Regions from separate parts of the Photobacterium nomapromontoriensis genome, predicted to be linked through region 1. Evidence: riboswitches for the same ligand, from Rfam matches in the RefSeq annotation. Region 1 holds a riboswitch; the other holds the start of a gene.
What was found. Region 1 has a riboswitch for thiamine pyrophosphate ahead of thiC (phosphomethylpyrimidine synthase ThiC). Riboswitches for the same ligand answer to the same signal wherever they lie in the genome.

Region 1 (5,690 bases):
CAGTTATAGCAGCAAGTTGGCACATTTGTGAATGGAAGGAGAGGTGATCATGGCGCTTTACCAAATCGTATTATTGGCTGTTAATCCCGATGATAAAGAAGCACACCGACTTATGGTAAAAGCGGCGGTTATTGCAGAGCAGAATCATGCAGAATTACATCTTGTTTTTGTTGAACCCGGCATGGGGAATATTAGTTTCGCAGATGCTGAATTAGAGCTTGATGAAGCGCATAACGAGCTTGCCCATAAAAGAATGAAACAGTTAACTGCATTATCTGAGCTGTCACCTTATAAAGTACAGGCGGTACACATGGCTAATGGTGATGTAATTAAACATTTAACTACTTTAGCTGAACAGTTAGAGGCCAATTTGGTAATCACTGGCTGCCGAAAATCGGGTATTCATTGGTTTGGTGATATCAGTCATGCATTATCACACCAGCTAAATGCTGATGTGCTGATTTGTCAGTAAGTGGGTAAAGTGTGAGTCAGGGAGCGGTTTAATCAACGAGGTGGATAATTATTGGTTTTAGGCTTGCTGCTACTCTGATACTTTTTTATACTCATTAATACTTGTCGGAGTGCCAATTGGCTGAGACCGCATTGCGGGATCCGTAGAACCTGATCAGGCTAATACCTGCGAAGGGAACAAGAGAATGTCTTCTGTATTGCTATTTTTTTGACTATAGCCGCTGTTTCAGATGATGCTACAAGCCCTATATGTGGCCTCTTGTTTACGCACCTATCCGCCAAGCAACTTCCCTTATTATGGATAACAAGGAAATTGCTATGTCGAATCGCAAACAAGCGAGACTGGACGCGAAACAATTTATTGAATCACTTACCACCCAACCTTACCCAAGCTCACAGAAAATTTATGTGCCAGGTAGCCGTGATGATATTCGTGTGCCTATGCGAGAAATCACGCTTGCCGATAGCCTTATCGGTGGATCTAAAGAATCCCCTATCTTTGAATCCAATGAGCCCGTGCGAGTTTATGATACCTCGGGTTTCTATACTGATCCTCTGCATCAAATTGATATTTATTCTGGGTTGCCCAAACTTCGTGAAGCGTGGATAGCAGAGCGTGGCGATACCGAGTTATTAAGTGAATTGAGTTCTGCATATTCCAAAGAGCGCCTAGCTGATGAGACTCTCGATGAGTTTCGTTTCAGCGAGCCGGCTCGTATTCGATGCGCTAAATCTGGAACTAATGTCACCCAGCTTCACTATGCCCGTAAAGGGATCATCACACCAGAAATGGAATATATTGCCATACGTGAAAATATGGGGCAGGCAAAATACCGTGATGAAGTTTTGAATCATCAGCATTCCGGGATGAATTTTGGGGCCAATTTACCACCAACTATTACGCCTGAGTTTGTCCGTCGTGAAGTCGCGGAAGGCAGGGCGATTATTCCTTCCAATATCAACCATCCTGAATCTGAACCAATGATTATTGGTCGTAATTTTTTTGTTAAGGTTAATGCCAATATCGGCAACTCCTCCGTTAGTTCCTCCATTGAAGAAGAAGTGGAGAAGTTAGTATGGTCGACCCGCTGGGGCGGGGATACTGTGATGGATTTGTCGACTGGTCGCAATATTCATGAAACGCGAGAATGGATAATCCGTAACAGCCCTGTTCCTATTGGTACAGTACCGATGTATCAGGCATTAGAAAAAGTGAACGGCATTGCTGAGGAGCTTAACTGGGAAGTGTTCCGCGATACCTTGCTTGAGCAAGCCGAGCAGGGTGTTGATTATTTCACTATTCATGCTGGTGTTCTTCTGCGTTATGTACCTATGACAGCAAAGCGAGTTACCGGGATTGTCTCCCGGGGGGGCTCGATTATGGCGAAGTGGTGTCTGGCTCACCATCAAGAAAGCTTCCTCTATGAGCATTTTCGTGAGATCTGTGAAATCTGTGCTCGGTATGATATTGCATTGTCGTTAGGCGATGGTTTGCGTCCGGGCTCAGTGGCTGATGCTAATGATGAAGCACAATTCAGTGAATTACGGACATTAGGGGAGCTGACCAAAGTTGCTTGGGAGTTCGATGTCCAAGTGATGATTGAAGGGCCAGGACATGTGCCAATGCACATGATCAAAGAAAACATGGATGAGCAGCTAACGCATTGTCATGAAGCACCATTTTATACTCTCGGTCCGCTGACGACTGATATTGCTCCGGGATATGATCATATTACCTCAGGGATTGGCGCTGCGATCATAGGGTGGTACGGTTGCGCCATGCTGTGCTACGTGACACCGAAAGAGCATCTTGGTCTGCCAAATAAAGACGATGTAAAGGTGGGACTGATCACGTACAAGCTATGTGCCCATGCGGCAGACTTAGCGAAGGGGCATCCCGGAGCTCAGGTACGAGATAACGCCCTTTCAAAAGCGCGGTTTGAATTTCGCTGGGAAGACCAATTTAATTTAGCTTTAGACCCAATTACGGCGCGAGCTTATCACGATGAGACACTCCCTCAAGAATCTGGCAAAGTTGCCCATTTTTGCTCTATGTGTGGCCCTAAGTTCTGTTCGATGAAGATCTCACAGGAAGTACGCGAGTATGCCAAAGGCCTGGATGAACCCGAGGCTGTGGCTATTCGAATGCTAGAAGATCCGCTCGATGGTATGCAGCAAAAAGCCGATGAATTCCGATCTAGGGGGAGTGAGCTTTATCATCCGGTAAAAGAGGAGGAGTAATGAGTGATTTATGTTTACCCGATCACCTAACACCGTTGTTGATGCAGATTGAGCCCTTATTGGCTGCTGCAGATCAATACCAGCTTGGTGAAGCTGTTATTGTGGAGTGGAGTGATTCGGCAGTGGTAGACATTCAGGCAGGAGGTTTATCGCTGAGTGTGGCGTTTAATCCATCTGAGCCTGTAGCGGGCTATGAGGTGCGAGATCAATGGCTCGCTCCTTATCCTACGTTGTCAGACATGCAGCAGCTCGTAGCTGATACACCTAATTTGATAGTGTGTGGGTTGCCGACGGAGCAAGGCTGTGTGGATCTGTGGCATCATAATGGTGAAGCCCGTGGTGTATATTGCCATCATGCGGGTGCAAGTGAGCCACAACGAGCAATGTTACTCTCTGCGTTAGCCTTGGATTTTCCGCTTGAAGATGCGGTGACGTTGGCTCGTGCTCATGCAAGGGGATACCAAGCCAGTCATGTCGATGGGCACGGTGAGATGGGGTGGCCGACGACTCGAGAGTTATTTCCTCGACCGTTAACGGCTAATCACCCCGAAGTAGAGATGTTAGGTTGGGTGAGCAAGGAAGTCAGTGTGGCGCCTTTTATGGCGGTTGAACGCAGTAAACTGGCGCTCTATCCGGTTGTCGATACAGCAGCATGGGTCGAGCAGTTGTTAGCTCTAGGAGTTAATACGACTCAGTTGCGCATCAAAGATCCTAGTGAGCCGAGTCTGCCATCCCAAGTGGCGGATATTATTGCGGCTGGAGAGCGCTATCAGGCACAGGTTTTTGTAAATGATTATTGGCAGTTGGCCATTGAACATCAGGCTTACGGGGTACATTTGGGGCAGGAAGATCTCGAAACGGCAGATTTGTTTGCGATCCAGCAGGCCGGACTTCGACTTGGATTATCAACCCACGGGTATTATGAGATTCTGCGTGCTGCTGAGTTTTCACCAAGTTACATTGCGCTTGGCCATATTTTCCCCACCACGACGAAAGACATGCCGTCAAAACCGCAGGGATTGAATCGATTAGCATTATATCAAAAGCTAATTGGCGAGGCCTTTCCAACTGTTGCTATTGGCGGCATTGATTTATCTCGGGCTGAGAAAGTATGGCGAACCGGGGTAACCAGTGTTGCTGTGGTTCGGGCTATCACTGAGGCGACTGATCCAGCGCTGGCAATCGAGGCGTTTAAGCGAATCTTGGTAAGGCCGAATATGACGGAGTCTGATAATGCTCAGTGATCCGGCATTTCTTCGCTATAACCGGCAAATTATGTTGCCGCAAATTGGAGTGCAGGGTCAAGAGAGGCTGAACGAGGCCAAGGTATTATTGGTCGGGGCGGGAGGACTTGGCTCTGCTGCCATGCTGTATTTGGCGGGTGCAGGGATCGGCCATTTGGTTATTGCCGATGATGATATTGTCGAGAGTTCTAACCTGCAGCGGCAGGTGATCTATCGCGATAGTGATTTGGGCCAATCCAAGGCAGAACAAGCAGCAGTACAGGCACAAGCATTAAATCCGCTGATCAGAGTGCGGCCTGTGAAGGCCCGGTTAGCGGGTGAGCGGCTCGCCATGGAGGTCGCACTGGCTGATGTGGTCCTCGATTGTTCCGATAATCTGGCCACTCGACATGCGGTGAATCAGGTGTGTTTTCAGGCCCAAACCCCATTGATAGCGGGTGCTGCGATCCGCTGGCAAGGACAGTTGATGGCGTTTGATTTTCGTGAAGGTATCGGCCCGTGCTACCACTGTTTATTTCCTTTGGCAGGCGATACCTTTGAACAACCCCAGAATTGCAGTAATGCCGGTATTGCCGGCCCGGTTGTCGGCATTATGGGGACGATGCAGGCGCTTGAAGCGATCAAGTTCCTATCTGGTGCTGGGCAGGTGGCGTTTGGCCGTTTGCTACAGTTCGATGGCCTGAGCATGGCCTGGCAAACCTTTAATCTTGCGCAAGATACATCGTGTCCCGTATGCAGTACAGGAGAGTAATGCCATGACCCCCCCTTCATCGACCATTTCTATTTGGGTGAATGATCAACAAATTGATATATCAGATGGGCAGGCGCTGACCGTGTTACTGCACCAACTTGAGATGCCATTGCCGGCGACAGCGGTGGCAATGAATGACAGGATTATCCCACGTAGTGAGTGGGAGAGTACGCGATTAACCGCAGGGGATCGGATTGCCCTGTTTCAAGCTATTGCCGGAGGCTAGATGCTTACGATTGCTGATAAAACGTTTTCATCCCGTTTGTTTACTGGGACGGGGAAATACGCTAGCCGTCACACCATGGCGGAGTCGATCATTGCGACAGGTTCAGAGCTGGTCACCATGGCACTGAAGCGTGTTGATATCCAAAACCGTGATGATGATATTTTAGCGCCGCTGATTGCCGCTGGGGTGAATTTGCTGCCCAATACCTCAGGCGCCAAGAATGCCAAGGAAGCGGTATTTGCCGCTAAACTGGCACGTGAGGCGCTGGGGACCAACTGGCTTAAACTGGAAATTCACCCTGATCCCAAATACCTTATGCCTGATCCGATCGAAACTCTGGCCGCCGCCGAGCAGTTAGTTCGGGACGGTTTTATCGTGCTGCCGTATTGTCATGCTGATCCCGTGTTATGTAAGCGCCTAGAAGAAGTTGGTTGTGCGGCGGTAATGCCGCTGGGGGCACCCATTGGCTCAAACAAAGGACTGGCTTCCCGTGATTTTCTGGAAATCATTATTGCTCAGGCTAGGGTACCCGTGATTGTTGATGCAGGGATCGGCGCTCCCTCTCATGCTGCTGAAGCGATGGAGCTCGGGGCGGATGCGGTATTGGTCAATACTGCTATTGCTGCCGCTGCGGATCCGGTTGCCATGGGGCGGGCGTTTAAACTGGCCGTCGAAAGTGGCCGTATGGCTTATGAAGCAGGTCTGGCTGGTACGGTAAACCATGCGATTGCCTCTAGTCCGCTAACGGCTTTCCTTG
Region 2 (5,690 bases), on a different contig from region 1:
TTGCTGTTGGCAGCTTCTAATACATCACGGTAATGCTGGAACTGCTCGTCTTCATATGGTGCTTGATCGCGGTCCATAAATAGCATTTCAGTACGGAAGAGACCTACCCCTTCTGCGCCATTGGCAAAGGCTGTTGGTGCTTCAATAGAGCAGGCAATATTGGCTGCTACTTCAATGCAATGGCCGTCAGCTGTGCTAGCTTGTTGATGAGCAAAAGCTTGCTGTTTTTCTTGTTGGTTCTGGTTAAGCAGTAGCGCACGATTAAAATATCGCTGGACGCCCTCATTCGCATCAATGGCTAAGACGCCCAGCTGGGCATCAAGGTAAACACGAGAGTTAATTGCGGTGGCGCATTGGCTGATATCAATCCCAGACAGCGTTGGAATGCCGAACGCTCGGGCAAGGATCACTGTGTGCGAGGTGCTGCCTGCGTGAGTCAGTACTAATCCTTGCAGGTAGTTTTTGTCCAGTCCGAGAAATTGACTCGGTGTGAGATCATTAGCAATGACGATGCTGGGTTTGGTTAACGTGAAATCTTGCTGACACGGTACATCGGGATAGGCGGCGATCAGTAATTGGGTTGCTACGTCCTTGATGTCGACAACTCGCTCTTGTAGGTACGTACTAGCAGATTGCTGCAGTTGAGCCGACAGTTTCTCCACCATTGCCAGAATAGCATTGGCGGTGGAGTTCGTCGGTAGTAAGGCTTCAATACCCTCGATAAAGCTGCTGTCATTCAAGATCGCCAAGTGAGCGGCAATAATATCAATTTCAAGTTGACCTGCTTGCTCTATGGCCGCTGATAACTGATCGGCCACAAGCTGATGGGCGTGACTAAAGCGGGCTGCTTCGTTGTCGCAAATTTCGGTTGCAAACACGCTGAGTTCAGTTTGGCTGAAGCTGATTAATTCCCCCGTTGTAATCCCTGTTGCTAAGCGTTTTCCATGCAGCAAGGTAGGAGAATGGCGTAGTAATGATTGCGGTAGCACCACCGCGTGAGTGTCAGCAATAGTTTCTATGGCTTCATCACAGTGTGGAAATTCTTCAGCGAGGTATCGGCTTAATGCTTCATGGGCTTGCGGGCTATCGCAACCTTCAAATGTCATGGTGCATTGGTCGTTTAGCAGGGTGTCCGTACCGACAAGTGCCAGCACACTTTTTGCGTTGCCGGTATTGCCGTTACGGCCGTTAGTTAGACTGATGTCGCAAGCAAACTGGCGACAGATTTTTTCTAGATGAGTCGCTGGACGCGCATGAATGCCATTGGGAAGTTCACAGCGGAAAGATAATTCATGTTTCATGGTAACTGCCTGTAATTAATTCGCTAACTGTTGCTGACATAGAGAAAAGATATGACGAGGTTGCTGTAATGCATCTTGAATGGAGACCTCAATACAACGGTGATTTTTAAAACGATCACTGTGTTCAATATTGATATCAGCGGCAAGAATGACGATGTCGGCCCGCTGGATATCTTGCTCGGTAAGGCGGTTTTCAATCCCCATCGCACCTTGGGTTTCAACTTTAATGCTAATACCCAGTTTTTTAGCAGTCTCGGTTAGTTTATCCGCTGCCATATACGTATGAGCAATGCCTGTAGGGCAAGCTGTAATCGCGACCACTCTCATTCTTTTCTCCTGTCATGGAAAGTCCTTATGCTGACAATATAGGGAGAGGAGAGCAGGTTCGATAGAAGAGAAAGCAAGCTTTTACTGGATATTTGTAACGGTCGTCAGCAAGCGTGATAGGGATCGCACTTCAGAGCCCCGGTATAACGGGGCAACTGAACTTGTGCATGTTGGGGAATGTTGAACGGTCGTAGGGTACCAGTTAAAGATAATAAGTAGCATTTTTAATGCGGGTTTTTGGCATTGAGGATGTCTGCCAAAGGCATTGCTTGCTCGGTTAACTGGTTATCACGGTAGTGATAGCTTAGGCACTCATTGGCACTGGGGTCACTGAATGATTTATTGATTTGGTAAGGTGTGCCCTTGGCAAAGTGCCACAGAAAGCGTTCAAGTGCCTGGTCGAAAATCATGGTTTTTAATGACGGGGAAGGGGATGAGAAGGTGAACTGAACCAGATCGACGGGCGCGCTTTGTTCTATGCGTTTTTTCTCTATGCGTTTGAAACCAAATTGTGCGGCTTGAGGAATAATCCCTCCCGGTAGAAGATGAGCCGGAACGGTTAACGCCGCTTGTATCAATGTCATCATGGACTCCCTGTATGATGCCTTGCGGACACCCATATTGGCATGAATTCGTGATCGAGTTCAATGAGATTGTGTCGATAAAAATCACCCTGCGCCTAAAAATTGAACCGTCGCTATGAAATGATTACGTCGACTGATATTTTAAGCCTAGTCGCTATTAATCATGGGTGTTTTGGTATTGAGTACAGTGAGTATGCTCAGCCCTTTGTGTTGGCGGTAACCCTCTTGTAATGAAAGGATTTATTACAGTGAAAAAAGTATTTTTAGTCGCATTTATTGTCATTTTTATTGGTCTGGTTTTTCCTGCGGCTTCTCTCATTCCCGTCGATAAGGCGAGTTGTAATGATTGGAACCATCAAACCTTTTGGTATGAGCCGTGGGGCAGTTCAGGGGTGCATAAAGGCATTGATATCTTTGCCAAGAATGATACACCCGTTGTAGCGGCCACCAGTGGGATCGTGCTGTATAGCGGTACCCTAGCAAAAGGCGGCAATGTTATTGCGATACTAGGGCCGAAATGGAGTATTTACTATTATGCCCATTTAAGTGTGATTTCAGATAACGCCACTGGGTGGGTAACGCAAGGAACACACATTGGTAAAGTCGGTAGTACCGGTAATGCCAAGGGCAAGCCCGCCCATCTGCATTATTCAGTTTTATCCCTGTTTCCGTATGTGTGGAACATCACTACAGAAACCCAAGGGTGGAAAAAAGCCGTTTATTTAGACCCTGCCAGTACTTTTGTTGCATGTGATTAGTAGTGGACACTAATTATGCGATAACCCACAGAATCCACATTCTATACAGCAAGATATATTGTTCTTTTACTCAAACTTGGTACTATCACAGCATATATAGTCGGGGGGCCAGTAGGCTGAGATCGCATGTTGCGAGACCCGTTGAACCTGATTCAGTTAATACTGGCGTAGGGAACTATCCATCTTGCTTGTGACGATTTGATCTCTTTCCCGCTTAAATCTTCAGCTTGATAAAAGTTCCAGCGCGCCAGCTATAGGAGCTTTTATGCCAGACGTTATCGTAACTTCTACCTCTCACCCCCACTCTCATGCCGCAGCAACCCCGATTGTGTTAACCATTGCCGGATCAGACAGTGGCGGTGGCGCGGGTATCCAAGCCGACATTAAAGCGATATCCGCCACGGGCAGCTATGCCTGTTCGGTGATCACCGCCATTACTGCGCAAAATACCCTGGGCGTGTCCGCCATTTTCCCCATCCCCCTTGAACATGTTGAAAAGCAACTTGATGCGGTGTTTTCAGATTTAGATGTGGTTGCGGTCAAAGTCGGTATGTTGGCTGATGCTGACATTATTCATGTTGTTGCCGCCAAAATTAAACAATATCGCCCCCAGTTCTTAGTCGTTGATCCGGTTATGGTCGCGACTAGCGGCGATTTGCTATTGAAAGCATCGGCGATTAACACCCTGAAAGCGGAGCTATTGCCGCTGGCTGATGTGATCACGCCTAACTTACCTGAAGGTGCTGCGCTAATTGGCAGCGAAGTACCAACAACAGAAGCAGAAATGACGGCTATGATCACCGATCTTCGTTTGCTTGGTGCGCATACGGTACTGCTCAAAGGCGGTCATTTAGAGCAGGATGAAAACAGTAAAGATTTGCTCATTTTCGCTGATGATGTCGTACCGTTCAGTGCAAAACGTGTCAATACGCGTAATACGCATGGCACCGGATGTACCTTGTCTTCAGCGATAGCCTCTTATCTCGCGCAGGGTAACGGCTTGCAGCAGGCGGTTGAACTGGGTAAGCAATATATTTCTCAGGCTATTGCGCATGCTGACGAACTCGACATTGGCAAAGGGCACGGTCCGGTTAACCATTTCTTTGATGGTCACGCGAATGTTCGCTAACGTGTCCGTCGGTATTGATATTTCTGGCGGTTCGCTTCGTTATCACGACAGTCAGGTTGCGACGCTGGAAGGGGTGAATATGCACATCCCCGCTCAGCGCTGGACTTGTATTCTCGGTCGAAGCGGTTGCGGCAAAAGCTCGCTTCTGAGATACCTTGCGGGATTACTTGGCGGCAAAGTGACGTGGTCGGGGGAGCTGATGATAGAGCCTGCGTGCGACCTCAATCATCAGGTGGCTTATATGGCGCAGCAAGATCTGTTGATGCCGTGGCTGTCGGTATTAGATAACGTCATGCTGAGCACTCAGTTTGGTGATCGGGCGAGTGCTGATCAGCAAGAAAAAGCATTGGCGTTATTAGATAAGGTTGGACTGGCTGAGCACGCCAAGGCGTTACCCCAGCAGCTATCGGGCGGCATGCGGCAACGGGTCGCGCTGGTAAGAACCCTGTTGCAAGATAAGCCAGTGGTATTAATGGATGAACCCTTTTCTGCATTAGATGCCGTGACACGTTATCGGCTGCAAAATCTGGCCTGCGAGTTACTGGCCGATAAAACCGTTGTGCTGATCACCCACGATCCCCAAGAGGCCCTGCGTTTAGCTCATCAGCTTTATATCATGCGGGGTCAGCCAGCCTCTGCTGAATCACTGTGCCTGCCTAGTTCATCGACACCACGTACGTTTGATCCAGAATGCGCACTATTGCAGCAAACGATCATTGATCGGTTGGAGCAAGACTATGCCTAATACGACCCCTTCGACATTTACCACCACAACAAGCCACTGTTCCCGCCTAGCCTCACCGCATTCAGGTGCATTGAGACAGAATAATCACAAAGTACGCCTTGCTAGTCCGATGGCACGAGTAGTCATCAGTACGTTAGTGATCATTGGCCTGTGGCAAGCGGTAGTGGTGATCTTTGATATGCCCGCCTTCATTTTGCCCACGCCTTTTGAGGTATTTGATCGCCTGATCCAGCGGCATGAGGTGTTGCTCAAGCATACCTGGGTGACGGCGCAGGAAATACTACTCGGTTTATTGCTTGGGCTCTCAATGGGATTGTTTTTTGCGCTGCAAATGTTGCTGTTCAAACCCGTTAAACGCTGGCTGCTGCCACTGTTGATCGCCAGTCAGGCCATTCCTGTGTTTGCGATTGCGCCGGTTTTGATGCTGTGGCTTGGGTATGGCATGGCATCCAAAGTGGTGATGGCCGCATTAATCATCTTTTTTCCCGTGACGACTTGTTGCTATGACGGTTTACGTAATACGCCATTAGGTTATCTCGATCTGGCTAAAACCATGGGGGCGACTAAGTGGCAGATGTTACGTCATATTCAGCTACCCGCATCATTACCGACGTTAGCCTCGGGCCTTCGGGTCGCGGTGGTGATTGCGCCAATTGGTGCAGTGGCGGGGGAATGGGTCGGTTCCAGTGAAGGCTTGGGGTATCTGATGCTGCAGGCCAATGCCCGAATGATGATTGACGAGATGTTTGCTGCCCTGTTTATTTTATCTGCATTGTCTGTCGCGCTGTATTCCGTGACCGATCAAGTGCTTAAAAAACTGATCCCTTGGGAATTGTGATACAACAA

Region 2: it holds a riboswitch for thiamine pyrophosphate, as region 1 does, so the genes downstream of both, thiD (bifunctional hydroxymethylpyrimidine kinase/phosphomethylpyrimidine kinase) here and thiC (phosphomethylpyrimidine synthase ThiC) in region 1, are expected to answer to the same signal.

The regions. Positions count from the first base shown of each region.
Region 1 is NZ_JAKJSL010000058.1:34,540-40,229, reverse strand. Features, by position in the region: gene L4D12_RS22770 (universal stress protein) at 50-472, shown strand; TPP riboswitch at 568-665, shown strand; gene thiC (phosphomethylpyrimidine synthase ThiC) at 790-2,712, shown strand; gene thiE (thiamine phosphate synthase) at 2,712-3,956, shown strand; gene L4D12_RS22755 (HesA/MoeB/ThiF family protein) at 3,946-4,707, shown strand; gene thiS (sulfur carrier protein ThiS) at 4,712-4,933, shown strand; gene L4D12_RS22745 (thiazole synthase) at 4,934-5,690, shown strand, end outside.
Region 2 is NZ_JAKJSL010000028.1:21,269-26,958, reverse strand. Features, by position in the region: gene ptsP (phosphoenolpyruvate--protein phosphotransferase) at 1-1,301, opposite strand, end outside; gene L4D12_RS11835 (PTS fructose transporter subunit IIB) at 1,317-1,628, opposite strand; gene L4D12_RS11830 (hypothetical protein) at 1,853-2,215, opposite strand; gene L4D12_RS11825 (M23 family metallopeptidase) at 2,461-2,970, shown strand; TPP riboswitch at 3,062-3,161, shown strand; gene thiD (bifunctional hydroxymethylpyrimidine kinase/phosphomethylpyrimidine kinase) at 3,236-4,099, shown strand; gene L4D12_RS11815 (ABC transporter ATP-binding protein) at 4,089-4,844, shown strand; partial or broken gene L4D12_RS11810 (ABC transporter permease) at 4,960-5,682, shown strand.